Regions from separate parts of the Desulfosporosinus paludis genome, predicted to be linked through region 2. Evidence: riboswitches for the same ligand, from Rfam matches in the RefSeq annotation. Region 2 holds a riboswitch; the other holds the start of a gene.
The links. Region 2 has a riboswitch for magnesium ahead of VZF35_RS15330 (magnesium transporter). Riboswitches for the same ligand answer to the same signal wherever they lie in the genome.
Positions count from the first base shown of each region.

Region 1: it holds a riboswitch for magnesium, as region 2 does, so the genes downstream of both, VZF35_RS17930 (magnesium transporter MgtE N-terminal domain-containing protein) here and VZF35_RS15330 (magnesium transporter) in region 2, are expected to answer to the same signal.

Region 1 covers NZ_CP144211.1:3,593,668-3,609,876, forward strand. Annotated here, with positions in the region: gene galU (UTP--glucose-1-phosphate uridylyltransferase GalU) at 1-407, shown strand, start outside; gene VZF35_RS17870 (hypothetical protein) at 514-819, opposite strand; gene VZF35_RS17875 (NAD-dependent epimerase/dehydratase family protein) at 923-1,903, opposite strand; gene VZF35_RS17880 (UDP-glucose dehydrogenase family protein) at 1,900-3,180, opposite strand; gene VZF35_RS17885 (CotS family spore coat protein) at 3,334-6,042, shown strand; gene VZF35_RS17890 (ABC transporter ATP-binding protein) at 6,912-7,823, shown strand; gene VZF35_RS17895 (ABC transporter permease) at 7,807-8,820, shown strand; gene VZF35_RS17900 (GDSL-type esterase/lipase family protein) at 8,834-9,643, shown strand; gene VZF35_RS17905 (phosphatase PAP2 family protein) at 9,867-10,277, opposite strand; gene VZF35_RS17910 (transposase) at 10,389-10,733, shown strand; gene VZF35_RS17915 (hypothetical protein) at 10,923-11,105, opposite strand; gene VZF35_RS17920 (divalent metal cation transporter) at 11,447-11,926, shown strand; gene VZF35_RS17925 (LCP family protein) at 12,150-13,436, shown strand; M-box (ykoK) riboswitch at 13,575-13,741, shown strand; gene VZF35_RS17930 (magnesium transporter MgtE N-terminal domain-containing protein) at 14,166-15,389, shown strand; gene VZF35_RS17935 (Nramp family divalent metal transporter) at 15,446-16,209, shown strand, end outside.
Region 2 covers NZ_CP144211.1:3,036,160-3,052,368, reverse strand. Annotated here, with positions in the region: gene VZF35_RS15360 (S1C family serine protease) at 263-1,414, opposite strand; partial or broken gene VZF35_RS15355 (MBL fold metallo-hydrolase) at 1,436-2,244, opposite strand; gene VZF35_RS15350 (tetratricopeptide repeat protein) at 2,272-2,979, opposite strand; gene VZF35_RS15345 (molybdopterin-dependent oxidoreductase) at 3,048-5,018, opposite strand; gene scfB (thioether cross-link-forming SCIFF peptide maturase) at 5,161-6,648, opposite strand; gene scfA (six-cysteine ranthipeptide SCIFF) at 6,751-6,891, opposite strand; M-box (ykoK) riboswitch at 7,130-7,295, shown strand; gene VZF35_RS15330 (magnesium transporter) at 7,503-8,801, shown strand; gene VZF35_RS15325 (Nramp family divalent metal transporter) at 8,798-10,063, shown strand; gene VZF35_RS15320 (aspartyl-phosphate phosphatase Spo0E family protein) at 10,227-10,391, opposite strand; gene VZF35_RS15315 (MarR family winged helix-turn-helix transcriptional regulator) at 10,521-10,970, opposite strand; gene VZF35_RS15310 (metallophosphoesterase family protein) at 11,164-11,604, opposite strand; gene VZF35_RS15305 (metallophosphoesterase family protein) at 11,664-12,167, opposite strand; gene VZF35_RS15300 (phosphatase) at 13,706-14,446, opposite strand; gene VZF35_RS15295 (DUF3800 domain-containing protein) at 15,377-16,209, opposite strand, start outside.

The DNA of each region.
Region 1 (16,209 bases), 560 kb from region 2:
AGGAGGTTCCTTTGAAAGATACCAATAAATATGGTATTGTCGATGGAGAGAAAGCAGGCGAGCGTCTATATAGGGCTCGAGATCTAATCGAGAAACCTAGTCCGGAGGATGCCCCCACTACACGACTAGCCATCATGGGGCGTTATATATTAAATCCAGAGATTTTTAGTATTTTAAAAAACCTATCTCCAGGGAAAGACGAGGAAATACAACTGACTGACGGGTTACGTGAGCTTAATAGATTACAAGGAGTTATCGCGTATGCTTTTGAAGGACATCGCTATGATCTGGGTGACAAACTTGGCTTTATTAAAGCTAATATCGAATACGGTTTGCGTACTGATAATTTGTCTGACGACTTAATGCACTATTTGTGTGAGCTTGTCGAGACATTTCCGAAGAAGTGAAGGAATTAATAAGAAGAAAGATGCCTCAAACCGTTTGAGACATCTTTCTTCTTATTAATTCCTAATCGAGAAGAACGCTTTAAACAAAAGTTCATAGATTTCAACCTTACTTGTTAACTTTCCATCCACCCTCTTGCGGAGTCTCAGAAGTACTTTGATCGCTAATTGTGCTTGTGGCCTCTACGTGATCTTCTTGGTCGTCATCGTCATCGTCATCGTCGCCATCGTCGCCATCGTCGTCGCCGTCGCCATCGTCTTCATTTTCGTCTTCGTCTTCGTCTTCGTCATTCTCATTCTTGACTTCAACCTTAAACTCTTCGAAATCAAACCTAATTACTTCTCCATTTTGAAACTTGACTTTGACTATTCTGACTTCGTTTTCATTCGTCAGAGCCTCGTTTACTTGTTGCAACAATTGTTCTTTGTCCATATCTTTTCACCTTTCTTAACTAAATTTCATGACTATTTCTCCTCGGATTTGACGGAGAATTTATATAGTATATGACTAACTTTCGCTATTGGTGCTGAACAAAATGATTAAGATCGAACAACTCCTTATCAAATAGACGAATATCATTGATCTGTTGTTCTAACCCTTCTTTCAAAGTTGTTGCCGGATTATATTTCAACAGCGTTTGGGCCTTAGTAATATCAGCACAAGTATCCCGCGGTTCTCCCTTAAGTTGTTCCGAAAATTCCAGAATTGCTTTTTCGCAGAGTAAATCCTCTATTATTGATATAACCTCTAGAATAGAGGCCCTCTCCCTACCGCCAATATTGATCGTTTCTCCAATCAAGCCATCGGCATGAAGCGCCGCTGTAGTTCCCGCTATACAATCGCCGATAAAGGTAAAATCCCGTGTTTGATTCCCATCCCCAAATATTTTAATCGGCTCGTGATGGAGTATTCCCTTGATGAATCTGTGAAATGCCATGTCCGATCTTTGTCTTGGTCCATACACGGTGAAATACCTAAGAATAACGATGGGGATTCCATAACTAGCTTGATATACCTTGCATAAATATTCCCCTGTAAGCTTACTTACCCCATATGGAGAAAGGGGAGCAGGAGTAACATTCTCTGTTACTTTCCCCACTTTTTCACCATAGACTGAAGATGTTGAAATATAGATGAATTTTTGAAGCAGAGATTTACGCGCCGCCTCTAATAGTTTCTGGGTGGCTATGATATTGTGCTCGACATAGGCTTGAAAGTCGGGTCCCCAACTTGTACGAACACCGGGCATAGCCGCTAAATGATAGACAACTTGAACACCGTCCAGAAGCTTCTCTAAGTCGGCTTCACGAAGGTCACTCTGATATAGCTGAAAACGGGGATTCTGGAGCAATACTCTAAGATTCCTTTGTTTCGTTTGATTAAGTGTTGGATTGATCAAACCATCGATACCGATGACGTCAATCCCGTCCATTTGGAGCAATCGTTCACAAAGTTGTGAACCAATAAAACCAGCGGCTCCGGTAACAAGTATTTTCATGGTTTTCCTACCCCCAGGTAAATAAATCCTTCATTTCTCACAATTTTCTCATCGATGCAGTTTCTTGCATCAAGGATAATCGAGGCTTTCATTCTCGATTTTACTTCTGACCAATCGCACTCGTGAAATTGTTCCCATTCTGTTGCAATTATCAGGGCATCCGAATTTTTAACCGATTCATACTGGTCATTAAAGTTAGACACGTTTGCTAATTCCTGTTGCACCATCGGATCATACGTGTGCACATAACAGCCTTTTCGGATTAGTTGTTTAATAAGAGCAATTGCTGGAGAGGTGCGAAGATCGTCTGTATGCGGCTTAAAGGTCAAACCCCAAACTGTAATTTGCTTTCCTTCTAGGTTCGGGAGGACTGTCCTTAGCTTTTTCAAGTAGATATCAATTTGAGTATCATTGATCGCCATGACAGCATCAAGCAGCTTTGTCTCCACATTTTGCCTCATAGCTGCATCCTTAAGAGCGCAAAGATCCTTAGGCAGGCATGATCCACCAAACCCTAGCCCCGCATTTAGAAAATGCCTATTAATACGCGGATCAGTTCCTAATCCCTTGGCAACATCGATATAATTGACCTCAAAAGCATCACAGATACGGGCCATTTCATTTGCAAAAGATATTTTCGTCGCCAGAAAGGTGTTACTGGCATATTTGATTAGTTCGGCTCCGGTTAAGCTGGTAAAGATATAGGAAGCTTTACCCTTTTGATATAACTTCTTAAGAATTTTAATCGGCCGCTCTGACCTAGTGCCAAATACAATTTTATTAGGGTGTTTTATATCCCATAAGGCAGTACCTTCGCGTAAAAATTCCGGATTAGAAACGATATCAAATAAATCCTCTTCTACTCCCTTATCTAATAGCATTTGGTAGAGTAGAGCATTGGTTCCCGGTGGAACAGTACTTTTAGTTATGATAAGTTTGTATCCCTTAATGTTTGAGGCAATGGTTTCCACCACACTGTGAATATTACTGAGATTGCTGCTGCCATCTTCCTTGGGAGGGGTGTCGACTGCAATTAGTACAATTGGACTATCTCTAATGTTCTCTTCTACCTGAATTGAAAAATGAAGCCGACCATTTTGGTGGTTGATATTCATTAATTCTTGGAGTCCTTGCTCATAGAAAGGGACCTTACCTTGGCGAAGACTTTCAATTTTTGCCTGATCGATATCCACGCATTGAACCTCATGGCCAAAATCCGCTAATGCTGTTGCGGTTGTGAGGCCAACATAGCCGGCACCTACGACACATATTCTCATTAAACGGTCAACCTACTCTCATTTAATGTCGATTTATTTATTGTATTCGCACATGATAGCGTAGGTTAAAGATTTTGTTAAATTTGACTACTAACATTCAGCGCCTTAGCAGAATAGTTTATGTTATGTATTTATTGAAGCGGAGGCGACAAAATGGCGGAATATTCAATTCACCCATGGGATACTGAAGATTTCCCTTCAAACATTGATTTGGAAATGAACATTCCTCCCGAAATTGACGAATTGGCGCAGAAGGTCGTCAGTTACTACGATATGGATGTTCGTAATAAAACACTAATAACATCAAAACCTGACAAAGGAGGTGTTATATGGAAAATAGAAACCGATCAAGGACCTCGCAGTTTGAAGGTTTTACACCGCAAACCGACGAGAAGCCTCTTTAGCATAGGGGCACAAGATTACATTTTAAAACAAGGCGGCAGAGTCCCAGAATTAAAAAAGACTAAGGAAGGATTGCTCTATGTCGAAAAGGGCGGTAAGTTATGGATCGTCACAGATTGGATTGAATCCCTTAGTCCGGCCAGTAAGGATCTAGAAGGTGCTCGTGCTTTGTGTTACGGTTTGGGAGAGTTTCATAGGCATACCAGGGGATATATTCCACCTATCGGCTCCCAAAAAGCTTCTCGATTGTATGGTTGGCCTGATTACTATCGTAAAATAATTACTAAAATTAAATGGTTTCGGGATATTGCCAAAGCTTACAATGAAATTCCAGGTAGTCAATCACTTCTTTCTTCCATTGAGATCTTTGAACGACAGGCTCTGGATTCATTGTCCCATCTTGAGCAATCATCTTACGTTCAGATGGCCTCGTTGGGTGAAGAGCACTGGGGACTTGTTCATCAGGACTTCGGATGGTCGAACGGACAGCTTGGTCCCGGTGGTCTTTGGGTAATTGATCTAGATGGAGTAGCCTATGATTTTCCGGTTCGTGATCTTCGTAAGCTCATTTCAGGGACGATGGACGACATGGGGAGATGGGATGTCACTTGGATTCATGGTATGCTTGATGCCTACCATCAAGCAAATCCGCTCGATCTAGAAACTTACGAAATTTTATTAAATGATCTTGCATTTCCCAATGAGTTCTATAAGCAAATCAATGAGATGCTGTTTGATCCCGTTAATTTTATCAGTAATAATTTGGAAGGCATTAATGAGCATCTCTTTCTTTTGGAAGAAACAAAGTGTTTAGCTTTGAATGAGCTTCAACAGGATAGACGAAACTTCCTAACAGGCAGTTATGGCCCAAAAACTGTATTTAAAACGGAAACTCTTGAGATGCTGAGAATGAAAGAAAATCTGGAAAACACCGCATTGCAAAGCTTGGAAAGTAAAAAGAATTCCAACCTGAAACCCAGTGAATTCCAAGAAGGTCTTCATATCAAGAATAACACTATACAGTATGAGGTTCGAAGAGATAAAAAGAAGTTACGAACAAACACAGATCATAAATTAAAGGTGTTGATGATTTGTACAGAAAAATTGCCGGTTCCTCCTGTTCGTGGTGGAGCTATTCAAACTTATATTCAGGGAGTCTCCGGAATTTTAAGTACCCAGCATGATTTAACAATCTTAGGGACAACTGACCCTTCTTTACCACAAGAAGAGTATACAGATAATATACGGTATGTAAGAATAGATGGTAGACAAGTCTTCGAAATCTATGCTCAAGAGGTAATTGCTTTCCTTAAATGTAACTCCTTTGATCTTATTCATGTCTTTAACCGACCCCGTCTTATCCCATTAGTTCGTGCAGCTGCTTCTCATTCCCGTATAATTCTCAGCATGCATAACGATATGTTTAATCATGATAAAATCCATTCTAATGATGCACTAACTGCAATCGATGAAGTAGAACGAATTATTACCATTAGTGACTATGTGGGTAATACCATTTGTAATCTCTATCCTCAAGCAGATGGGAAAGTTCATACGATCTATTCTGGAGTAAACCTAAATACTTTTATTCCTTGGGAAAAATCTAATACAGCCGCTCAAATTCGTAATCAATTGAGGCAAAAATATAAGCTTGAATCCAAAACCGTGATTTTATTTGTTGGGCGTTTGACGCCAAAAAAAGGTATAGATGTATTAATTCACGCTTTAAATAAAGCGTATTCATCTGACCCCAATATAGCTTTAGTCGTTGTGGGGGGGACATGGTACAGCGATAATAAGGTCACCGATTACGTGGCTTATGTTCGCACCCTGGCAGACAGAGCCTCTTTTCCTGTGATCACGACAGGTTATGTATCAGCCGATCTCGTTCACCAGTGGTTTTGGGCAGGAGATATCTTTGTGTGTCCTTCTCAGTGGCAGGAACCGCTGGCCCGCGTTCATTACGAGGCTATGGCTGCAGGGTTGCCCTTTCTCACGACGGCACGGGGAGGTAATCCAGAAGTTGTAATCGGGGAAAACGGTCTAATCGTGGAGCAGCCTGAAGATACCAACGAATTTGCTGAAAAACTAAAAATTCTGCTTTCCGATCCCAAACTTCGTCGGATCATGGGCCAAAACGGGAGGCGTTTAGCTGAAATGAGATTTGGTTGGGAGAGGGTAGCACAGGAAATCTTAAAAGTTTGGAAACTAGGTAGCATTCCTATAACAAATATTAAAGGTAATAAAATTCAGAGTTCCAATAAAATTAGAAACTTGGAGGAAAGAGATAATGTTTATGCTGAAGAACTAGTTCAAGAATTAAATAAAACAAATGAATCTGGTTCATCTGGCGTAAGGGTAACCCAGGGAAAATTCATACCATTAGGGAATGATTACAGTTTGATTAATTATGACATTCCATCTGTGGCTAGGATTACCCGTGACATGATCGTTCATTGAATAAATTAGTTGTAAACGTGGATGAGACGATTAATATGTTAATAGATAATTGGAAAAACCGACTCTCAACTACAAATAGAACCGGTTAACGCCTTTCAAGTTGAATATATTGCTCCCTGTCTTCAAAGGCTGATTAGTGTAACATGATTGTTGATCTTGAGAAAGACAGATGAAAAATTGAGTTACAATTTTTCATCTGTCTGAAAGTGAGTTATTAAAAGACAATACCCAATGCGATCAGCAGCAAAATGATAATAACAAGCGATCAATCTATAAAAATGGGGGGACATTAGAAAATGAACAATTTTTCAAAACAAAAAGTGAACCATTTAGGTATTATGGGGGACCCTTAATACCTAAATGGTTCACTATATAAAAGCTAATATCAGTCTATTTTAGTTCTTAATACAGTAATTGACTCTTAGAATATTGTTTTGCTGTGAAAACTCAATATTTTTTATGTACTGACGTATAGCTCGCTGTTTTTCAGACAAAGGAACGGTTGGGTCAATCAGAAGTGAATAAGCATTTTTGAGTTGCCTGCGGAATTCATTAGAATCATAAATTGGATTAACAGTTTTTAACTGTTCAATCCGATTTTTTATGTCCGTTTCTTCTTTTTAAGACGCGACTTGTTTTCCTTGTATTCATCAAGAGTATCTACTCCAGCCTCAAAAGCCTGTTTAATGCGCAGATAGCGATCACGGTAGGGTTGAGATCAAAGAGATATTATAAAAATTTATTCGCAATTGATAAAGAATTCTTAAGGAAATATAAAGATTCTAAGAGTATAGTGGTACAGACAATGATATTTCGGCTAAGTAGATAAGTAACAATCTTAACAAATTTGTAAAGAGAGTAGGTGTACTATGGTTGATCCTGTTTTAGAGCTAAAAGGCATTTCTAAAAAGCTAAAAGGAAGGGAAATACTTAAAAATATTAATCTTACAATTAATCCTTCTGAAATTTTTGGTTTTTTGGGCCCAAATGGTGCGGGAAAAACGACTACGATTCGAATTATAGCAGGGCTGGTTAAACCCACCACGGGAAGCGTAACAATTTGTGGGTATTCCTTAGAAAAAGAATTTAGTAAAGCGTTGTCAAGGGTTGGCTGTATTATAGAAGGTCCGGATATGTACAAATATTTCACTGGAATGGAGAATCTCGAACAATTTGCAGCCATGAAAAATGTTGAGAGAAAAAGGATTTATGAAGTTCTAGAATTAGTGGGGTTACAACATCGAATTAATGATAAAGTTGGTACATACTCACTAGGAATGCGACAACGTATGGGGATTGCTCAAGCATTACTTAGTCGCCCTAAGCTACTTATACTGGATGAGCCAACAAATGGCCTTGATCCGGCTGGAATCGCCGAATTTAGGCAACTAATGAGAAAGCTGGCTTATGAGGAAGGCATGTCTGTCTTTGTATCAAGCCATATTCTTACTGAGTTACAGCTTATGTGTGACACAGTATCGATCGTGAAACAGGGAGAAGTCATTAAGACGGCAAAAGTAGAAGAGATTCAAAGCGACAATGTCGTTGAATGGCAGTTTGAGGATGTCGGTAAGGCTAAGGAAATTCTGAAGTCTAAATTAGGCCTGAATGTAACCCAGACTAAGAAAAATATCATTAGAGCACCTATCGGTAAACTGACCATCGAGGAAATAAACCGTACGTTTATGAATGAAGGACTCGTTATTTCATATTGTACCGCCGTAGGGAGTTCATTAGAGGATTTATTCCTGGATTTAACGGAGGGTGATAAAATTGTATAAACTCGTTAAAAACGAATTTCTAAAAATAGTTGGTAAAAAAAGACTCTATATAACCTTGGCGGTACTATTCATTATGGTTGCCGCCTTTGCTTATGGACAATATGACTCTTTGAATAGAACTAAAATCCAACTTGCTAACAGACTTGGTGTAACGGCCATCACTGATTGGAAAAGTATTGTTGGTCAGCAAATTTTAGACTATCAGGCAAGACTGGACAGTCCTTATCAGGATGAAGACCGTCGTGCCCAAACGAGAGTAAGAATGGAACAATCTCAGTTTTATTTAGATAACAATATCAATACTGTGGATTTAACAGCGGCAAATTTCACAACGAAAATTATCTCCCAGTCAATGTCTTTGTTCTTACCACTTCTCATGATTTTATTAGCAGCTGATCTGGTATCTGGTGAAATGGGTGAGGGGACTATTAAGTTTCTTTTGGTTCAGGGAATCCCGAGATGGAAACTATTACTGAGCAAATATATTGCATTACTTGGACTTGAAACTGTAGTTTTATTCTTTTCATTTATCTTCTCAATTTTGATCTCTGGACTCTTATTCGGGTATGGAGGTTGGTTGGAACCAGTAGCCACCGGATTTAAAATTGTTGGAGGCAAGCTTGATACATCCCATGTTACCTTTGTCGCTCAGTGGGAATATATCCTTATGGCCTTTGGTCTAGCCTATTATGTATCCATCGTAGTCGGAACCATTTCCTTAATGATTTCGGTGTTAGTTAGAAGTTCCATTGCCTCCTTAGGAATTGTGCTTGCATTTTTAATCGGCGGATCACAATTGACAAGTTATTTGGCAACTTGGCAGTTACCGAGATACTTGTTTACCTCTAATTTGAATTTAATGAGTTATATTTCCGGTTCTTTACAATCTATCCAAGGAATGAACATGACGTTTTCTATCACTGTACTTGCCGTTTGGACAATAACAGCACTTGTAGTAAGTTTTGTATATTTCAACAAGCGAGATATTCTTGTATAAGGGGGCGAAAACATTGTACAAAAAAAGTCTCTGGTACATCTCAATATGTATTACTTTTGTTTCTCTTCTTGTTTTTGTGGTTGGTTTTGTAAAGGCAGTATCATTTGCATCGGTTCCAACAACGGGAACAAACCAGTTAGTTTCCCAAAAAGCAACTAGATCCACGAGCGGTGGTTTATCTAATCGTTCCAATGTTTTACATATTGTCCTTATGGGAGACTCCATTGCCAAGGGCACGGGGGATGAGAAAGGTAAAGGAATTGGTGGTTATTTAGTTGATTTATTGAAAAGCCAGACCCCGAAGGATTTACAAGTTGATAATTTAGGGGTAGACGGATACAAGATTCAGGATTTAGCTAATCAACTATCGAGTGGGAAAGACGATAACTTGATTAAAAACGCGGATTTCTTAATTATATCGATCGGCGGCAGCGAGCTTCAACAAATCCAGTCCGCCCAAAGTATCCAGAAGGATCAAAGCTTTCAAACTGAGCAAGGCACCTTTGTTTCAGAACTACAAGACATTCTAAAGAAAATCAGAACCCTAAATAAGACAACTCAAATTATTATGATAGGGAACTATAATCCTTTAAGTGTCGTCAATACAACAGACAATGTGTCTTACCTCGACACTTGGACTTACAAAACACAACTCGTGCTGGCTAACGATGATCGAGCAACGTTTATACCGACTTACAATATATTCAAAAATAATTTAAACCGTTTTATATCTAGTGATAAGCAGAATCCAAATTCTACCGGATATCAGACCATTGCTTATTTGTTAAGCAAATCTGTAGAAAATACTTTGAGTAAACATTGATAAATTGATAATATGGGTTATAGAATCCAGCGACTATATTCAATATTTTTTAAGAATTGATTTAGATAAAGCGAGAGGGGACAAAAGGTGGAAGGATTACAAATCGAATCGCAGATATTGCACCATTTACATTTGTGTTATTTGTATCCACCTGGTACCAAATATAAAAGCAAACACCATTGGTTCAATAGTATTGTTACACGATTCAGGGGAACTTACTCTTTCAATGTCGCTTAGGTTCATAACTGCCAAAATGAAATAATCGCAGACCGAAGTCAGTGATAGGTTGAAATATAGAACTGAATTTCCATAGCAGGCGGCCACAAATCGTCCCGATCACAATTCCCGCAATGACGTCGGTCGACCAATGAACTCCAACATATAGGCGAGCAATTCCGTTGAGTATAGCTAAGAGAGTGAAGCTTATAGTAATCCATTTTGAAGCTTTCCCCAAGGATGCGGCAGCAACTCCAAAACTTCCGGTCGTATGATCACTTGGGAATGAGGCGTCTAGACTGTGAGGAATCAGCTGAGTAATTGTCCTCTTTTTGAGCACCATAAACGGACGTGGCCTAAAGTATATGTGAGAAATAAGGACATTAATAATTAGCCCTAACACACCTGCTAAACCCATGATGAGTAAAGCGTGCCGCTGTTTAGCTTCAGTCTTAGGTAAATTAAACCAGGCTATAATAAAGAGAACGATATAAAGTTCAAGAGATATTGGACAAAAAAAGCGAGTGTTTTGTCAGATAAGCAGTGGAAAATTATTGACTATTTTCATTATGAAATGCTAAGGAAACGGTGGCAGCAAATCTTACATACCAAGCTAAAGAAGAGTCTTCCTAAAACGAGAGAAAATAAGAGGCCAATTGATGAAATGTACCGTCAACAAAAAGAAGGATTCTATGTTCATACGAAGAATCGTATGCATAATGCAAAGGGAGCAGCTAAGTACATAGGAAGATATGTGAGCCGACCGGCCATAGCAAGAATTTTTTTGCAAAGAAATGAGCACCTTAACCGCCGATCATTATTTTTAACGCATTTTTCATTGAAAGTTTATCGAAAAGTAAGGGGGTACGGATAGGGATAGCAATACGAGAATGGATAATAGCTTGATCTCGCTATAGCAGTCCCTATAAGGAGAAGGGGAATGAGAAACATAAGACCAACTCCTTCTACATAAAATATATTGTACATGGGTAAGCTCCGCAAATTCTATTTACCATAAAGGGAGAGCGATTTAAGCTCCCCCTTTAAGATGAGGAATCTATTTTTAGAAGATAACTCCTAAAGCGATAAGGATTAAAATAGCGATAGCAATAATACCCACACCAGCGCCGTAAGTGGCAACTGGGGCAACAGGTGGGCAACAGCATACAGGTGGTCTTACAGGTCCAATGTGTGGTGGAGCCCCAACTGGTGAAATGTTTGGAAAATGACCAGGATATCCGTACATAATATATTCCTCCTTTCCATAAAAATAATGTCTAATTTAAAATACGATTCCCAGTGCGATAAGCAGAAGAATAATTACGACAACAATTGCAATTCCTTCAAATCTTTCGCCACGACGACAATCTACATCAACACCACCGAATGCCATTTGCGCTACCTCCTTTGCTAAGAGATAATACATAATATGTACAAGAGGGCATGAGTGGTACAATTTACCAATAGCATAAACCAATGAAAACTTTGATTAGTTTAATGAAGTATAATATCTAGTTTTTTCATCCCATCTATGGAAGATGTAGCATTTGGACGACTTAGGTAATAAGATATATTGCCATTTGTTAAATCACTTTCCCTTTCAGCCCTCATCGACGATGGGGGCTCTCGCTTAACCAGGTTGTAGGGCGTTGGCCAGCGATCCTCTTTGGAATCGGGTTATTCAATGCCGGTTTCCTCGCATCGATAACTGTTTCTCTTTCCTCTTCCTGGAGCATTGCGGAATTGTTTGGTTGGTCCAAAAGTCTGAATGACAAGATAACGGAGGCACCAAAATTTTACCTAATCTATATTGGAAGTCTTGTCCTTGCAGCACTCACTATTTTGATACCAAATTTACCATTAAATATCATCGCCATCGCGGCACAAGTTATCGGCGGAATTCTCACGGTACCACTACTTATTTTCTTGGTATTGATGACGAGTAACAAAGAATTGATGGGAAAATACAGGACGAAATTGTTTGGTAGGATATGGGGTTGGGCAATGGTTACTCTGCTCGCCGGATTGAGCATCGCTACTTTTTGGCAGATATTCACAAGCATTTAAGTATTCGAGAAGCCAACTGGCTAAAGCTTAATAGCAATTTAAGCTATTAACATTAAAAATGGTTTGCCGTGTAGAATTAGTTTTCTACACGGTTTTATTTTATTTAGAAAGGTTACACTTAATGATAAGGAGCAAGAGCAGATCAAGGCTACTAATATGAAATGCAATAAATAATTGCGAATTGTTCGATGAAAGAAAATAAATTATTTACTGTGAGGATAATATGGCACAGAATAAATACTATCAACATTTTAAAAGTCTTAAAAGTCTTCTATTTATAGTAATGATTCTTGCAACATTGGTAAGCCTAAAATATCCTATAAAATTGGCTAAAATACCCAAAAGCGAATTAAAACAATTACAGGTAAATGTAGGACAATCGCTTACAGGTAACGTGTACGGGAAAAAAGGACCGATTAATGTCTTATTGATTGGAAACAATGCACGGAATGCAGCGACCCCCCTGTCTCTAGGTACAGCAGCGGGGCAAGCAGACCTTTTAATTGTTGCTCACATAGATCCAGATTTACATAAGGTCAGCTTGATTTCCATTCCTCGTGATACGTTGGTTGCTATGCCAGATTACAAAGAGCCCATCCCTAAAATTAAATCTTCATTTGAGTTAGGTCTACAACAAAGTCCGGAAGAAGGACCAAATCAGGCCGTGAAATATGTTTCAAAGCTTACGGGCTTAAAGATTGATTACTACGTCGTAACGGGTTTTAAAGGATTTGCAGATGCCATTGACGCTGTGGGTGGAATACAGGTTAATATTCCTGGACGCCTTTATGATCCTGAATATAGTCAGGCAAACTTTCAACCTGGCTTGCAAACGTTAAATGGTGACCAGGCATTGGCCTATATACGTATTCGTCAAAATATTGCTGGGAATAGTTATCGAACAAATGATTTTCAACGCCAAGATGCCGAACTAGAAATTTTGAATCTGCTAAAAACAAAGCTATTAGCCTCTGGTATTAGCCTTTCAAATATAGAAAAACTTCAAGAAACATGGCGTCATGATGTAGCGACCAATATTCCTACACCCATGCTAATAGGAATGGGCCTAGAAGTATCTGGTTCACAAATGGAGCAAATTCGACTTGGATCCGTTAAAGACTCAATAGATATTACGAACACACCGTTGGATGGGATAAACCAAGAGGGCTATCTATCAGGTGCCTATTATGACGTTCTAGATCCAGAGGAAATTAGTCATACATTAAAACCATATGGTTCTATCGGGGCTTCCACAGGATTATCACCAATACCAAATCCTAAGACCGTTACTATCAATGTGTATGGCTCTCAATCAGTGGGGAATGAACTACAAAAAGCCGGATTTAACACCAGATGGATTAGTCCTGATTCTGGAGGAAGTCAAGTGGAGATCTATTATCCACAGGGACAAATTATGGCTGCTCTTTCTGTAGCACGAATATTAGGAACTGGCAATGAGTTGGTATCGCCATCACAGACGGTAAGCGTGATAACAGTGTATACCCCATAATACTAATAGTAGAAAATGTGTTAGCTCGAAACTTAACGTCTCAGCAATCTATAGAGCGTATCCAAAGAAAATCTAGTCAGGACGACAAAGTATTATTGACAAACATCGTAAATTGGGTTATTATCCTACTTGACAATTAAATTTCTTCGTTAGGTGAGGCTCCTGTATGAACATAGGCCACTGCCCGGAAATGTCGAGAGACGCCAATGGGTAGAACAGGTATTACCGGATTAAGGTTTTACATAATGTGGCTGAATTTTATTCTACGTTATACAGTGCCAAAGCTCAAACGAGTGGAGGAAAGTGAATTTCTATTTTGTATGAGTGCATAACAAAGCTTTCCGTTGTCTAGGAAAGCTTTGTTTTTTTGCGTTTAAGGAGGTGAGACGACTTGAGTACCGATGATGACCCTGATTTATGTGATTACAAAAGATCGAGAGTAATTTTGAAAGTAATTGTTGAGACTGATCGGTTAGCCCAAGTACGTCTCAGCACCTTCTCCCAATTAATTACTCTCACATCCCAAAAGAAGGGAAATATAATACTGTTAACCTGAGCAGTTTTGTATTTTTCGCTTTCTAGATCAAAGGAACTTATGGTTAAAAAGAGATAACCCTTTAATTTCTCTTAAGAAGGAGGTGGTTTTATGGACGCGGGTCCTGAACGAAGTTTAAAGGCATTACTATACGCAGACACGCTCATAAAACTACTTAGATATTGGAGGGATTAATGATGGAACTATTAACAGATCTCTTTGTTAGTGAACTCATTGCTAAAGTTATTGTTGACCGCAGTGGACGTAAACTTGGTAAAGTTAGGGATGTATGGGTAGATTCCGAGAATCCATTCCCAGTTGTTCGGGGACTGATGATCAGGCATGATGGGGAACTCACAGTCATTCCCTGGCAAGATATTTATATGCTTAGTCGACGGGTTGTCGCACTACGGGTGATTGCTTCCGAGGTACACTTTGAAAAGGTATCAAAAAAGCAGATTTATACAAGTGAAATATTGGATCGGCAAATCGTCGATATGAATGGGGCAAAACTCGTACGGGTAAATGATATTAAATTAGCTGGAGACGGCAATGGGGTTCATATTGTGTCGATTGATGTCAGCCTTGTTGGTTTGTTACGCAGACTTCTCCCAAGAGGATGGGTTAAATTACAAACAAGCGCTAAATGGTTACAACCAAACTTCATTACGTGGGACATGGTTCGATCTTTGACAAGTGATGGCGAAAGCTTAGCTCTACGTATCTCAGCTGACAAGTTGTCCAAAATGCATCCAGCAGATTTGGCTGAGATTATGGAGAATATTGGACACAAAGAACGATTGGAGCTTTTTGGGCGCTTAGATCCCGAAATAGCGGCTGACACATTAGCTGAAGTTGACATGGATATGCAAGTATCAATTCTTAGGCAGATGGATAAGGAACGGGCTGCCGATATTCTTGAAGAAATGGAACAAGATGAGGCAGTAGATCTGTTATCTGAGATGAGGGAAAATGATTCTGATCAGCTATTAAGTTTAATGGAAGATGAAGCAGCTTCTGATCTACGTGAACTACTGGAATATGATGAAGGAACTGCGGGCAGTCTGATGACAACAGATTTCTTGGTGTTCTCGGAAGAGCTTACGGCTGATGGAGTCATTCAACGTCTAAGAGAAATAGCCCCAGAGGCAGATTATATTTACTATCTTTATGTGGTTGATTCCGTAGGGCGTTTAAAGGGAGTCGTATCGCTGCGCGAACTTATTATCGCTTCAACCGATTTAAAGATTGGCGAGTTAATGCATACAAAAGTAATTAGCGTCCAGGCTGGAGAGGACGAGAAACAAATTCGACGCTTATTTTCTAAATACAGTCTAATGGCCCTTCCGGTAGTCGATGCATCTGGGAAAGTCATAGGAATTATTACCGTAGATGATGTACTCTCACAAAAAAAGTAGGCCCACAACGAGCCTTCTAACGTATTCGTGATAAATCGTTAAAGGAAGTGAACTACATGTGGAAAAATAAAATTTCATGGCGTACTATCTTAATGTTCTTGGCCATTGTAGGGCCTGGGATTATCACGGCCAATGTGGATAACGATGCCGGTGGAATCACGACCTACGCGGTAGCAGGCGCTCAGTTCGGATATAAGTTCCTTTGGGTTTTCATTCCAATGACCTTAGCATTGATCGTTGTCCAAGAAATGAGCGCCCGTATGGGGGCGGTTACGGGCAAAGGTCTTGCGGATCTTATTCGTGAGAACTTTGGAGTACGATTGACGATCTTCATTTTAATAGGACTCCTTATAGCAGACGTAGGGAATACAGTATCTGAGTTCGCCGGAGTGGCTTCCAGTATGGAGGTCTTCGGAGTCAGTAAATATATCACCGTACCTCTAGGGGCGCTCCTCGTATGGCTCTTGGTTGTAAAAGGAACATACCGACGAGTAGAAAGAGTTTTCCTGATCGCCAGTGCAATTTTTATAACCTATATTTTAGCTGGCTTTCTAGCTCACCCGAATTGGGGTGAAGTAGCAAAAGCTACATTTATTCCGAGCTTTAGTACAAATTCCGAATATCTTGCGATGTTTGTAGGTTTGGTCGGTACGACCATCGCACCGTGGATGCAGTTCTATATTCAGTCAGCCATCGTGGAGAAAGGAGTTACTGTCAAAGATTATAAATTTTCACGTTTAGATGTTATTTTCGGATGTTTCATTACAGATATCGTGGCTATTTTTATCATTGTTACGACTGCAGCGACGATGCATACAGC
Region 2 (16,209 bases):
CCGATTTATCCTTGTCCTACATAATACCGTATACATGGCCAGAGTTCAACTTCCTGCGCAATACTCTAACGACAATATCCAGAAAACTTGGCTGGCTCCCATAGACACTATCTTCGCACTTGTAAGCCTTGGCTAAAACGGCTGCCTTAGTTACTGGTTGTACTGATACTACAAAAAGCATGTGGCGTATATTATACTTTCGATCCGTATAAAGAAAGCTCGGCTTGCGCCGAGCCTCAGCAAGAGCGGAAGCTGTTGTTTTTTATTGCGACTTAATCTCTGTCAGAGTGACCGACATATCTGTTGTCTTATTGTTCCGAAATACTGTCACCGACACCTTATCACCCGGATTAAATTTAAACAGCTCGTGGGTCAATTCCAAAGAGCTTTTAACCTCTTTGCCATTGATTTTTGTGATTACATCCCCGGCTATAATACCGGCACGTTCGGCAGGTCCGCCCAAAGTAACTTTGGAGACATAGGCCCCAGTCGGCCATCCTCTTTGGCTCGCATACTCCGCAGTATAGCGCGGATCAATTTGAACGTTCAGACCTGCATGGCTTGCGTATCCTTTCTCGATTAATTGCTTAATCGTCGGCAAAGCATCTGAAATAGGTATGGCAAAGCCCATCCCTTCAAACCCTGGCTCTTGATTTTTAGCCGAATTAATGCCAATGACTTGGCCTTGATAGTTCACAAGCGGCCCCCCGCTGTTGCCTGGATTAATGGCTGCATCGGTTTGAATGAGGTTAAAACTCGATTCCCCCGGAAGATCTAAGACTCGATTCGTGGCTGAAACCACGCCAGCCGTCACAGAGCGGGCAAATTCCTGACCCCCAGGATTTCCAATGGCTACCACAGATTCACCAACTTGAAGTTTCGTCGAATCCCCTTCTTGGGTTGCCGTTAAATTCGAGGTATCAGCTATCTGAACCACCGCTAAGTCTGTACGGTCATCGGCACCTACCAACTTGGCAGTGATATTGCGTCCATCTGCCAAACTAACAACGATTTTTTCCGCACCCGTAACGACATGATTGTTAGTGACAATATAGCCGTGTTGGGCATCGACAATGAAGCCCGAACCACTACCTGCTTCTGTAAGGCCACCTCCGCCAAACAAGGAACCCTGGGATTGGAAGTTAGCAATCCCAACGACTGCTGAGCCAACTGTTTTGGCGATCTGAACTACAGGAAAATTTGTAGTCCCCTCTGTTTTAATCGTAGGGGTTGTCCCCTGCCCATTTAAAATAACCTGATTCGTCGGTCCAACTTGTTTATTGCCATATATGGAAGGAATTAAGGCTACTGCTATGACCCCGCCCAACACAGCGCTGATCAAGGCAATAACTGTCATTGAGAGAAGGCCCGGTCCTTTTCTCGAGTGATTATTTTGGTCGTCATAATAACTCATGCGCACCCTCCTTAGGTTTTATTATTCCCTTAAAATAATCAGTTCATGCGGTGTATGCCGAGGGGCAACATGAACCTTCACCTCGGGCACCTTTCAGGGACACTCGATTCGCTCAAGATATGCAGCACCGTCGACAAGGCTATTTCCGGGGTATTGTTTTCCTCACTTAAATGGGCCAACACAACCCGCTGGGTATTTTCCTGAATCCACTCTGTTAGCCCTTGGGCCAGCTGCGAGTTTTCCAAATGTCCGTAATGTCCGCTGATCCGCCGCTTTAAATATGCCGGATATGGGCCATTATGTAACCGTTCCTCGTCGTAATTCGCTTCGACTACGAGGCCATCACACCCTTTCAAATGCTGGTGCATCTCTTCTGTGATTCTTCCGCTGTCGGTGGCTATGCCAACAACGAGATGACCCCTGTCCTTTTTTTGAGGCCTCACAATCTTCAAACCGTAACTTTCTCGGCTGTCATGGGAAGTCGGATAGAGCAAAATATCGAGCCCGGCGCATGAAAAGGAGGTGTTTACTTCGATACGCTGCTGCTCAGCGAGCTTCCCTAAAGAATGACTCATAGCTTTCCATAAACCGGTTGTAGCATAGATCGGAATCTTTAACTTTCGAGCAAGAACACCCACTCCCCGAATATGATCAATGTGCTCATGAGTAACGACAATTCCTTCAATCTCCGAGCCTTCTATGTTTAACTGAGAAAGATTCGATAACAAACTCTTGCCGCTGATCCCACAATCCACCAGCAAATGTCTGTGGCCTTCACCGACAAGAATGGCATTTCCGGAACTTCCGCTCGCCAACGTTGTAAAATGCAATGAAATCGTCTCCTCCGTTCCGGTGATTTACTTCCCTGTAGGTGCAGGGGTTGATGCTCCGTTTTTCAGCGCTGGATTCGGGTTTGAAGCCCCACCTCCGGACGAATTAGTACCTCCCTTAAGTTGACTTTGAGCCTGGCTGATAAAAGCTTTGATCTGATCTTGTTCAGTACCTGGCTGAGCTAAATTCTGAGCTTTCTGCCACTGGGCAATAGCCCCTGGCAGATCTTGTTTCACATTAGCAAGGAATATCCCATAATTGACTAACCCGTTAAGAAAATCCGGCTTAATCGTTAATGCTTCAACGTATGTTTTTTCGGCAAGATCATTTTGCCCGCTCTTAAACGCAGCAGTTGCCATGTCTACCATTACATTTGGATCCTTATTCACTTTCAAGACGTTCTGATAAGCCTCAACAGCATGTTTATAGTTCTCCGCAGACTCTGAAGGCGCTACTGTTTCTGCTTCAAGGCCAGCGTCATAATATTCATTCCCAAGGTCCGTTTGTAAAGCGACATTGCCCGTATCCGTCTTCGCCTGCTCAGCAAGGGTCGCCAGGCGAGTTTTCTTGGCCTGATAATCAGCAAGAGTGTTTGTATTTGTCGCTGAATTTTGATTAGGAGCAGGTATACCGCTGCCGCCGAAAAACACAGCAAACCCTGAGCCTACCATAGCAATCGCTATAAGAACCACAAGAATCATTGCAAAAACACGGTGTTGACGTTTCCTCAACACATCGCCCCCTTGGCCATATTATTCCAGCTTTATTGTACCATGCCTGCTCAATCCGTCCAACCCATACCCTAATCTAAATACCATTTTCTGAGTTGGCAATACGTCTCGTAATACGACGTACTTTCCCCAACATCAGAACCTTTACCGACAATCAACTGATTAACCCCAAAGCCATCCGTGGTTGCGCCTTCCGGCAAGACCACTGTTTCAGGATGGATATCTTCTGACAGAACAACCGAAGCTGCAAGCTGCCCATTCTTCGTCTCTACAATGACCCGATCTCCGGAGTTAAGGCGAAATTTCCCGGCTAAATCCGGGTGGAGAAACACGACAAACCCATCGACTTGATGAAATTGAGAATGCAACGTATTCCCCGGATGAGGGGTAATAAGGTGCCAAGGAAACTCTGTCTTGTCTTCTGAAGACCCCGTCGAGACATAGGTTGCGACAGAATCTCCAAGCTCTCTTTGGGCAAGTTTCGAAGAAAGCTCAATTTTGCCGCTGGGTGTTTTAAACTCCTTGTTTTCCCAAGCCACTTTAGGGATGTAGGGTGCAGAAATCGGTCCTTGGGCCAGCTGATCAAGGGTAATACCATAGGCTGCAGTCAACGGCTCAATGACAAATTCGATCCACTCTTTTGAGGTGTATGGAAAATCCTTCTCCAGACCAAGACGCTTAGCCAGCTCAGTAAAGATCACCGGTTCCGATTGGGCTTCTCCCTGGGATTCAATAACTTTCTGAGCATAATGAATCAGAGGATTCCAAGAGGTTCTCATTAATTCCTCTTCTTCAAATATCGTCGCTACCGGCAAGACTAAATCCGACTGCCTTGCTGTTTCTGTCATCACCGTATCCAGAACCACTTTAAAAGGTATTTGTCGCCAAACCTCTCTCCAAAGCTGAGAATTCGGCTGTTGTACCAGTGGATTCGACCGAGTCACAACCGCGAGTTTAATGGCAGGGTCCGCCTTCAGCAGTTCTTCCGCAAGAACAGGATGGGGATAGGTCCTCGCCTGATATCGGTCCGGCGAGAGCTGCACCGAATTCATTTTTCCGTGATGATACTGATGGGCATAATGCACACCCGCACCTGTCCAGCCAACATTCCCACTTATCCCTGCCAAGGCGTCAATCGCCCGGACCGTGTTTCCTCCGTTCACATAGCGTTGAAGCCCATAGCCTAAGATGAACGCCGCCGGACGAGCGTGACTTATACGTCTCGCTAGTTCGTGCATTTGAGTGACGCTGACTCCTGTTATTGCTTCCACGTTCTCTGGGGAAAATTCCTTGGCTCTCCTGGCAAACTCTTCAAACCCATGAACATAATTTTGAATAAAGAGAGTGTCCTGCCAACGCTCGCTTAGGATAATATGACTCAACCCTAAGGCCAGAGCTGCATCCGTTCCAGGACGCACCTGATAAAAATCATCAGCGAAGTCCACACTTTTGACACGAACTGGATTTATGACAATCAAACGGGCTCCTCGCTTCTTAGCCGTTAATAAATAAGGCATTAAGTGGACATTGGTAACTGCCGGATCCCTCCCCCATAATACGAGAGTCCGCGCATCCTCCAGGTCCTCATACGAGCTCGAATAAACCCCGCCAAAATCCAACTCCTGTGCCCGGTAACCAGCTCCCCAGCACATACTCCCCCGAGGTTCCGTGACCCCTCCCAAAGCCTGAAAAAATCGCCGGTCTAATTCCCGCAGGACTCCATTGTTTCCATAATCATAATGATGGAAGATCCCCCAAGATCCCACATTGGACACGGTTTCTTCGATTTTCTCACTGAAGAGCGCGTAGGCCTGATCCCAACTTATTCTTTTCCACCCTTTTTCTTGTTTTAAGAGGGGAAATCTCAATCGGTCGGCAGAAAAGACGCGTTTCGCCAAAGCCTGTCCTTTAGAACAGATGAACCCCTTTGTAATGCTATTCAAGGGGTCCCCCTTTACGCGGAGACCACCTTCTGTTACCTCTACCATGAAAGCGCATCCATCTGGGCAGTTTAAGGGACATGCAGAACGTACAATCGTCATATTCTTCCTCCTAACACCTGCTAAAGACTCAACGAAAACCTATATCCAACGAGCTTATCCGCTCTAAATAGTTATAACATTTTAACCATGGATATTCCTGGCCGAAACACTGTTATGCTGAGAAAATACCCTTTCTCTAACCTTAACAACGAACGTCTGGAAGAGTCATCCCCTCAGCATTTTGCTGAATTTCTTTAATCTTAACGTAAAGAGCCACTTCAAGGCGTTTTCTTTGCAGCTCGCATCCCAGAGTGTAAACCTCAGTAAGCTTCTGGGTAAAGGCTGCGTTAGCGGCATGACAGCCTCCGCTGCAGGCAAAACGCGCCCAGCACTCCTGACATGCTGATTTAGAATAAATATTTGCGGCACGGAACTCCTGAACCACATCTGGCTTTAGATATAACGGGTCTTGATCATACAGCGAACCAAGTTTGTAGTTCTCCTGTCCTACAAATTGATGACAGGGGTAGAGATCTCCCTCCGGAGAAATGGCAACATACTCGTGGCCCGCTCCGCATCCCGAAAGTCTTTTAAGAAGGCAAGGTCCCTTATCCAGGGCAACGTTGAAATGAAAGAAATTAAAACCCCGTCCCTGCGAACGGCGCTTGATGAGCTCCTCCCCTAAACGATCATAGGCCTCGCGAATATTCTCTAAATCCCCATCTTGGAAAGCATAGGGATCTTCCGGTTCTGCCACCACAGGTTCAACAGAAATCTGATTAATCCCTAAATCCGCCATGTGTAAAACATCGCGATCAAAGTCTAAATTAAAATGGGTATAAGTACCCCGTACATAATAATAGGTCCCCAAAGCATAGGCCGAACTTTCTGGTCTTAAAGCGGTAAACTGCTGGATTCTCGGAAGAATTTCTGCATAACTTCCTCGGCCATCCGCATGCGGACGCATTCGATCATGGACCTCCGGACGCCCATCTAAACTCAGAACCACACTAATCTCCTCTTGTTCGAGGAAATTTTGAATTTCTTCATTCAATAAAACACCATTCGTTGTCAATGTGAACTTAATGGTTTTACCCACGGCAGCCGCGGCATTTCGGCCGTATTCGACCAAAGCCTTAACCACATCAAAATTTATCAGCGGTTCGCCTCCGAAGAAATCCACTTCACAATGGTTTCTATGTCCGGAAGCCTTTAAGACAAAGTCTATACCCCTTTTTCCTGTCTCTAAATCCATCAGAGTCCTGCTGCCCCCAAAAGCCCCTGTCCCGGCAAAGCAATATTCACAACGTAAATTACAGTCATGAGCCACGTGCAGGCAAATTGCTTTTACAATCGGTTTCTCGGGGTAAGCTAAGTTGACCCGGCCTGTCTCCTTGGAAAAAATCGTTCCCTCTTGACGGAGTTCTTCTAGCTCTTCTAAGATCTCTGGTACCAGTCCGTTAAGGTCTTGTTTACCGATAAGACAGAGAGCTTCCTCTAATTTTTCCAGCGAAGGCTGACCTTCCTTTATATCAAGACTCTGAATAGCTCTTAAGACCTCAAATGTTCCTTCATCCAGCACGTGTACCGAGCCCGAATTAACATCATAGGCAATAAATAAATCGCCTTGATGAAAAAAGTGAACATTTTTTTTTAAACTATACCCCTCTAGCTCCCCAAAATTAAACATTGACGTCCTCGCTCTCATTTTTTAGTATTCTAAATAAATAGAACAGAACCCAGCCCGTAAAAGGATTGGGTTCTGAGATCATGTACAAACTTAGACCTAATGTTATTTAACACACACTTGGTTACCAACAGTGCATGATGTTTTACATGCAGATTGGCAAGAGGTCTGACAATTTCCACAGCCTCCCGTTTTAACAGTTGAACTTAGGTTTGCTTTCACAATCGTCTGAATGTGTTTTGCCATTCAAACACCCTCCTCTCGAGACTTACGTCATTAATTCCTTCACGATTATATCATAAGGACAAGAGAAAAGGCAAAAGTTAAGAAAACACTGATTAGACAAACGCAGGTCGCTAAATCATCAAGTATCTTCGAGGAATTACAAGCAATCGTGATTAATCGATGGAGATCAAGCGAATAATTAATTTCTAGGCAAAAATGTTGACGAATTTGATAGATTATACATATAATGAAGTAGACAATAAATCTCCGTTAGGTGAGGCTCCTGCATAAACATAAGCCACTGCCCAGAAATGTCGAGAGACGCCAATTGGGTAGAACAGGTATTACCGGCATAAGGTTTTACTTAATGTGGCTGAGATAACTCTACGCTATGCAGTGCTAAAACTCAACGAGAAGGGAGGGCCAAGCGTTTTCACTATGACCTTCTATTTTGTAGAGGTCTTTTTATTATATTCCAATACGGCTCATGGAATCTTTATCTTTGGGAAATTTAAGGAGGTGGTTTTATGGGTTCTGGCCCCTATCATTTATGCAATTATAGTTTTCATAATACCGGCAGGAGTCCTTTTGCCATAGGCGCCAGACTCCGCCACTAAAAGGAGGGCAGTCAAATGAACGATCTGAAAGTATTGGGTGAGTTTTACTTCAGCCAACTATCCAATAAGCCAATCTGGGATGCCCAAGGACACCGCATCGGTCGACTATATGACCTCGCGATGCGCTGGGACAACGCCTCGCCACTGGTTACAGGCATTCGTTATGCCAAAGAAATCCCTGCCCTTATCCCAATCGAATGGGTCGTATCCTGGGATAAAGAAGGTCTGCGTTTAAATATTACCTTTGATCCGCAAAAGACCTGTCCCTTGCATGATGACGAGACCTTTATTGGAAAATGGCTATTAGATAAACAAATCATCGATCTTGAAGGCTCAAGGTTAGTACGAGTCAACGACATTTCACTCTCTTGGGTATCTCGTGAAGACCATCAATACATTGTTTTAGTCGCCGTTGACATCGGAGTTCGAGGACTCTTCCGTCGCTTAGGGGTTGAATTTTTACTCAGTCGTATTGAAAATAACTTTGTCGGCTGTCAATATATTAAACCTCTGGAAAACAGGACATCCTCTCTCCAACTGACCCGAGAAAAAGAACAACTCCGCCAACTTCACCCTGCAGACATCGCTGACCTTATAGAGGATATGGACTACAGACAAAGAGCGCATTTCCTCGAATCTCTTGATTCTCAGCAAACCATCGATGCTCTGGTCGAAATGGAATTAGATGCCCAAGTCGAAATGATTACTCAAATGGATGAAGTACGGGCTTCAGACATTCTCGAGGAAATGCCTGCTGACGAGGCCGCCGATATTTTAAGCGTGTTGTCTACAGAGAAATCCGAAGAACTTCTTCGTCTTATGGAATCCGATGATGCTGAAGATGTTCGTGAACTGATGCAATATGAAGACGATACTGCAGGCTCGCTTATGACCACAGAATACATCGGTTTACCCATCTGGCTCACAGCGGAGCAAGCCATCGACGAATTGAGACGCTTGGCACCTGAAGCAGAAACGATTTACTATCTTTATGTCGTCGATGAACAAGAAACCCTCGAAGGTGTGCTTTCTCTCCGAGAACTTATTATTGCCTCACCAGATACTCCTCTCAGGAACCTTATGCATAAGAAGATTGTCAAAATCTCCCCTTATGATGATCACGAAAAAGTTGCTGAGATCATCCACAAATACGGGCTTCTTGCGGTCCCAGTCGTCAATGATCTGGATCAAGTCTTAGGTATTATTACGGTGGATGATGTTCTCGAGTTATTAATGCCCGACCGTCCGCGTGCTGAGATCCATTCCACCCTAATCGCCCGCCGACGCTTGGCCAAAGGGGGGCATAATGAATGAATCGCAGAGAACGAATTGGACTGTTTCTAGCTGTAATGGGTCCAGGGATTGTTACAGCCTTTGCCGACAATGATGCCGGCGGAATTGCCACTTATGCCGCTGCCGGGGCCAAATACGGCTACTCCCTTATCTTCACTATGCTGATTAGTACGATTCTTTTAGCGATTGCCCAAGAAATTTCTGCTCGCACAGGTGCTGTTACGGGACGAGGACTATCGGACTTAATCCGTGAACACTACGGAGTGAAATGGGCATTTTTTGCCATGAGTGTTCTACTCATTGCCAATTTAGGAACAACTGCTTCGGAATTCTCGGGAATTGCCACAAGTTTTGAAATCTTTGGCGTGAGCAAATACATCTCTGTCCCCGTAATGGGTGCCATCATCTGGTGGTTGGTCATTAAAACGGATTATGGAAAGATCGAGAAGATATTCCTTCTCCTTTGTCTGACATTTTTTAGTTATGTTATCTCCGGAGTCATGGTCAACCCTCCCTGGCACCGGGTTTTAATAGAATCCATTACCCCTTCCTTCTCCGGAACCCCAGCCTTTTTGATGATGGCTATCGGGGTAATTGGTACTACGATAACTCCTTGGGGGCAATTTTATGTTCAGGCATCCGTAGTTGATAAGGGAATCATGGCTAAAGACTATCGTTATACCCGCTGGGATGTATTAATAGGATCGTTCTTCACAGGTTTTATCGCATTCTTCATTATTGTAGCCACAGCAGCAACCCTCTACGTCAATAAGATCCCTATTGAAACAGCTAAAGACGTAGCACTGGCTTTGAAACCGTTAGCCGGAGAATATGCAACCTTCTTGTTTGGCTTTGGCCTTCTTGGGGCATCGATGCTGGCTGCCTTTGTTCTTCCCTTAAGTACGGCTTACGCCGTCTGCGAGGCCTTTGGTTTTGAACACGGCATCAGCAAATCTTATAAAGAGGCCCCTATGTTTTTCGGCCTCTATACCGTTCTTATCGTCTTAGGGGCTGCGATTGTCTTATGGCCTAACTTATCTCTCTATCATGTCATGTTGACCACTCAAGTTGTGAACGGCGTACTATTGCCTCCGATCCTCATCTTTATGGTCCTCATTGCCAGTAAGAAAAGCATTATGGGAGACTTTGTCAATACTAAGTTCTTCAATGTTGTCTCTTGGGCATTCACGTTCATTTTAATCATACTAACCCTGCTGTTACTTCTCTCGACCGTATTTCCCGATCTGGTTAGTATGATCTTTAGAACGATTGGCCTAGTTTAATGTAACTATCTAAACTCTCAACTTTATTAAAGGAACTTAATATTTAGCAATAAAACAAGGAGCCTTTCAAAAAGATGAAAGACTCCTTGTTTCAACTATGTAAAAACTAAAGGTGAATTATGTCAAATTTCTATGGGGGAATCAACACTACTTCGTTCAAATCTTACGAAGCTAAAGTTCCTGATTCCGTCATTGAATAAAACTCATTGAGTAATCTGTCTAAATTTTGACTCATATCCACAATTTCGGGATCGGTCAAACTCTTGCATTTTGCAGAATCATTTAGTTTTCGGCGAGCATCTTCAATTAAAAACATTAGGGAATCCATTTTGACAATTGCACCTCTTTTTCTTATTAAAAAGCGTGGAAAAGACTATCCATTTCCCACACCAACCCTCCGATGGTATATTTTAGTATATATTGTTTAAAAATGCAAGACTGAAATCTCGTATTTATATTAGCGCTTCTCCTTAAGATAGCCTAAAGCAGATGATAAGATCCTGATTAATTCCTTGCTGTCGTGCTCCCCAAGAAAGTTCGTTAGCCCTTTTAAGAATTCAAAATGTTCCATCCTCATATGTTCGATAATCTCTTTGCCTTTTTCTGTTGCCCTAACAAGTACAACACGCCCATCAGTGGGATCGGCAAGACGCTCTATGTATCCCCCTTCTTCTAAGGAATTAATGGTATGAGTGACTCCTGCAGGCGTAATTTGAAGCTGGGCACTCAAGTCAGAAACCTTTATTCCTTTAGAATCAGAATGGGCATATTGAATGATAGTGTTAAGCAAAGTAAATTCGCTGGGCCTTATGGCTTGAGAACACCTTACTTGTCCACCAAATCTCTTAAATTGGACCATGGCACGGTCTAATTCGCGTACAACAGCTTCTATTTCATCGGATTTCATGGTTACCACCTAATTCTTAAACGATCTAATATTTAGTTAATAAATTATCTTATAAGGAATTGCATTTGTCAAGGATGTCAAGACATCCTTGACGCCCAATTAAAAAAGCCTTCAGTTTTTACAATCGTGAAAAACGAGAAGGCCAATTCAGAAAGCAATCGCTTTGTTTTAACGTTGTTCTTCAGTTGAGAATTTACGCTTGTTCAAGGACAGCGATTTCCGCTGCATTAATCCAGTCCTGAGTCAAAAATTCCCGACCTTTGATGACAACCTTTTCCTCATATACCTCTACGACTAAACCCGGAGCTGAATTCTTAATAAGATTTCTGTTTTTATCAATAGGATAGGCCAGTGATGAACTATTAAAAATTGCAAAGTTAGCTTGGCTCACCATATTTTTATAATCTATTTCATAATGAGTGTGCCCGTTGAATAGAATGACCTCAGGGTGTTGTGACAATATATCATTTAACCTTTGCCATTGAAGTACATAACCCCGCTGTAATCCGCCTAATGTCATATAAGGCATTGGTTGATGGAGAAAGACGAAAATAGGCTTATAAGGTTTTTTATTTTTATTAAGAACCTCCTCCAGCCAGTTAAATTGAGTCTCCGATAAAAAAGCGAAATCCATATAATTCCTGTCGCTCATCCGTGATTTTTCAGTGCCCAAAAAAATAAAGTGATAATCGTTTACCCACGTATCTCCATAGACTTTTCTCTCTCAGCCAGTGTTAGAAAACGTTTAATGGCTAAAGCATCGGTCTGCCCATTAGGAAAAGTATCTGGTGACCAAGACCCATTCTTATAAAAGCCTCCATAAAATTCATGGTTCCCAATTGTCCAATAGATTGGATAATTAATGTCTAACGTATGACTAGCCAACTCATTATTAAGAATATGATAATCCCTCGACTGGCCATCTCCCAAATCCCCTACAACTACCATTGCATCGGGTTTGGAATTGAAATTATCCTTTAGTAATGCGGTGAAATTTCTTATAGCATTTAATCGGGCTATGTGGATATCGCTGACAACAACGAACGATAACTTTGCTTTTTGGTTTTTTGTCCATGGCTGCTCTAAGGTTCTAATTGATCTCGAAATTGCTGCTTTCGGCAACATTACGTTCCATGATAGTAACGACCCAAACCCCAACCCCGCTAAACATTTTAAAAAGGTCCTTCTTGTTGGCATACCCCCAACTCCTCACTACCTTACTTAACGTAATTTCGATTGAACCAAGCAAGCAGTGGAACTTGTCTATTTATTAATTGTCTAACTAGAATAGTTTATCATAATTTTCTATACAGCGTTACAACCTTTATTTGGATAGATTTGTGTCATGTATCCCAATTAATCAATTGATTAACTCATTCTTATTTCCTAAAAACTCCTCTTCAAAATTTAGTAAAAAAGCTTCTTACTTATTAAATGCTTATTATGTGCTTACTATGTTAATTCATAAACGTTAATTAATAATGCTTGCCCTTTCCAAACTGTGATATGAATATGTTTTTGTAGCACCGCTCGCCTGTCGTTCATAAACTACACTAAGGTGGTGAAACGACAGTGTGGTTGAGTTGTCCTAATTGTCAGAGCATGGATCATTTAAGCAAGTGGATCCAATATACGGCTGAAATTCTAAAAATAAATATTATTCCGGCCGCAAATAGTCCTGTTTATGTCTGCCCAAATTGCTTAAACACATCGATAAGCGCAAACCTACGGCGTATTGAGCATTAATTGGTCTTAGTGATTAACTTTCAGGACTATATAGTTCCTCCCTTGGACTCGACGAGATACTTATCTAAACATCAAAATTATTCCCCGTCTCCCTTTAAAAAGGGTTGGAATTATCCACGAAAAAGAAAGCAAGTCTTAAACAAGTTTCAGCAGCTATAAGAATTTAAAATACTCATTATCCTAATAAATAAGAATTTTTATAGCAAAGAGGTTTAATAAGCAGTTTTACAATTACAAGGATATCTAGTTCTTCCAAGAAACGCAAACCCCACTGATGTAAATTGTCAGTGGGTACTTTTTCTCGTTATGTTCAAAATAACTAACAAGTTCTTCTCTAAGCTTATCATTAAAATTAGCAAGCTGATATGAAATCGCGAAAAGCTCTGAAAGGGTATTTATCGCTATTTCGGTCGGAAACTAGATTTGCTTCATTAAGTATAATAGATCTACTGAAAGTCCGGCATAATTGACGTTTAGAAATCTTGTAATTGCAAAGACTAAATATAAATTGACTTTCAAAGGAGAGAACATCATGTTTTTACTAGACAAGGTTAACCCATCAAGTTCTCCAAGAAAAAGTAGTCCAGCTCCGTCTCCAGTGAACCCGCCCAAACCTAAGTAATATTTTGTGTTAAGCAGGACGGCTCTCTGTCCTGCTTTCGCTTTAAATAGGGGGGTGGATTGAAAACACCGAAACCTCGCCTTATACGAAAAAGGACCTCCGTTTTTTTAAGTAAAAAACGTGGGGTCCATGATATTTCATATGGATCGGACGACAAAAATCTACACACGATCCTCAGCTTAGGAATCAATACCTATAGTTTACAGGCTTTTTGTTAACCTTCTATCCTTTTCTTCACGAGCTTCTTTCATTTAGTAACTGGATATATTCACCTATATTTTCATGTCATTTCTCTCATGGTTTCAGTATTTCTTGCAGTCAAAATGATATATCTTCATGCCCCATATTAAACGAGATCAGTACCAGTTCAGCAGGCCCTGCTTAGGCGCTGTTTTCGTCGAATCGCCAAATAGTCTAGTACCCGCTCAGGTGAGGTATTTAGAATCTGTTGTTCTGAAATACCCGCCTCATGGATCAGATCAAGGGCATCACTGAACTCCCCGACTCGATCCCAAAAATGAGCATCACTACCCAAAATAACCGGGCTTTTGTACTTCGCCATGTAATTAGCAAAGTAATGACAATTCGCCCTCGCACCATCTTTCCCTTCTATCGTCGACAGTGAACTGTTATTTACCTCAACAGGGATATTTAACTGTGCCGATTTGTAGGCAATCCGCTCAAGATCCAGCCGGAAATCCGGTCGTCCTGGATGAACCATCATATCGGTATATGGATTTTCCATGGCCTTGATATAAGCTTGAGTATTTTGCTCCGATGTCCCTCCAGGATAGCAATATACATGAAGTCCAACGAGTACAACTTTCATCTGAGCCAGATAACTAAAAGGAACATCCAATTCTCCCTCATAGTTGATAATATTAGCTTCAACTCCCGGTAAAATTTTTACCCCAAATATTTCTTCAGGAATAATCGATAAGTTTCCCAAGTGGTAAAGATGAGGAGCGCCCGGCATACTTGGACCATGATCAGTCATTCCCAGTAATTTAAGACCTTTACGTGAAGCGGCCAGCGCATTTTCCGTAATCGTGCTATAAGCATGACCGCTTGATATTGTATGGGTATGCAAATCAACCAGTAACTCCATTTGAATCGCCCCTTTGTTGATTCAGATTTTTATTAAAGAAAGATATAAATTTTTGAACCTCAATAATAGTATAGTTGTTATCTGTAAATTACCCATTATAACAAGGTAAAATTTTGATTAAATTTATTTTGTTTATTTGTAACAGCTGGCAACTCCTAAGTGCATTTAAAGGCTTAGAGCGGTTGCTCGGTTAGGTAATATCATTCTTAAATCGGTCAATTAATTCCCTTTTCTTATAAAAACTCTGGTTGTCGTCAAACGGAGCTGATTAAGTTATAGCAGCAAAATCAAAAGGCACCGCAAACCCTTGCGGTGCCTACTATTTCATATGGAGCGGACGACGAGATTCGAACTCGCGATCCTCGGCTTGGGAAGCCAATGCGAGGTCGTGAAACCACGAACCCTTGGTAAATCAGGGTTTTTGACTATTCAATGGCCGTCAAGACACTCGGCCTATCCTTCTCTTAAAAACATTATAACATTTCACGTTCTAAACTCAATATTCGAAGTGAAAACTTATAAAATTTCCTCTAACAAAGCCAGACATTACATTAGGGAACGTCCTACTAAATTGACACCCTGACCCTTCATCGTAGGTCCAGAAGGCAGGATGCTAGCGGCACTTAGGCAGCTGGAGCGAAATTATCTTCGTTAACTATTTTGGTCCACCATACTTGTTTATAACTTGAATGCAAAAGAGTTCCAACCAATAGTTAATTGAAACTCTTTTACGCTTAGACGAATCGGAAACCAATTCCTCTAATATGTAACTAAATGGCGGTCTGGAAACCAATCCCCCAAAATTATCTTAATTGATTTGTCTGTATAATAGACCATTTTGATACAAATGTCAATACTTTCTTATAAGGAGTAAGCTGGGCGGCCTGGAAACCAAGCCCCCCGCTACCCCTTGGAGCTCCTAATAGTAATCTACTCAATAACCTGAGGAATTATTCCTTGCGGTTTAGGATTATCTACCCAGAGACGCACTTTCTTTGTTATCGGGACCTTTTTAAATCCCCAATTCCTGAAATCATGATTCTGATCCTTAACATAAATTTTATCTTTGATTGCCTTAAAAATTTTATTATCTTGTCCGTAATTAATATGCTTAGGTTTTGCTTCTATTAGTCCAAGTCTTACACGATTTAGAGGATTACACAGTATGTCTGCAATTTCAAGCCCATACTTGTATTGAGGGTTAACTTTATCAGAAAAAATAAAGCCCTTTAGCTTATCCTTATAATTCTCAAAATTTAAATGTACTGTTCCATGATTGAAAATATCAAAGAAAGCCTTTTGAATTAAGAAGTTATTATAATCATCCCTTGCCTCTAAAACAATTTTAGCTGTTACTACGTCCGGCGAACTTAGGAAAGAATAAAAGGATTTCATAATGTGAGCAAACGCGACTTCATAAGCATCTTTATGTGTTGCGAAATAATTCTCTAGCTTAGGTTTATCAACTGTTACTGAGATAATCTGAAAATCTAAGCTTGCCAGGAATTGTGGCAAATCATCCCAAAACTTCTTTAAGTGTTCGGGTGTAACCCCATCTGCGACCCTATATGGTTCTTTAACATTAGCGATTTTCGTTAGATGAAGAGGAATGTCTTTTCTACCAAAGCATGAACTCTTAAATGCCTCAATAGAAGGACCTAATTGATTGATTAAAAATCGATTGTCAAAAATAATTCCCGTTACCGAAAATGGCTTATCACGTTCAGTCGAAGTACCTGTTTCATCTATAAACATAGTATATT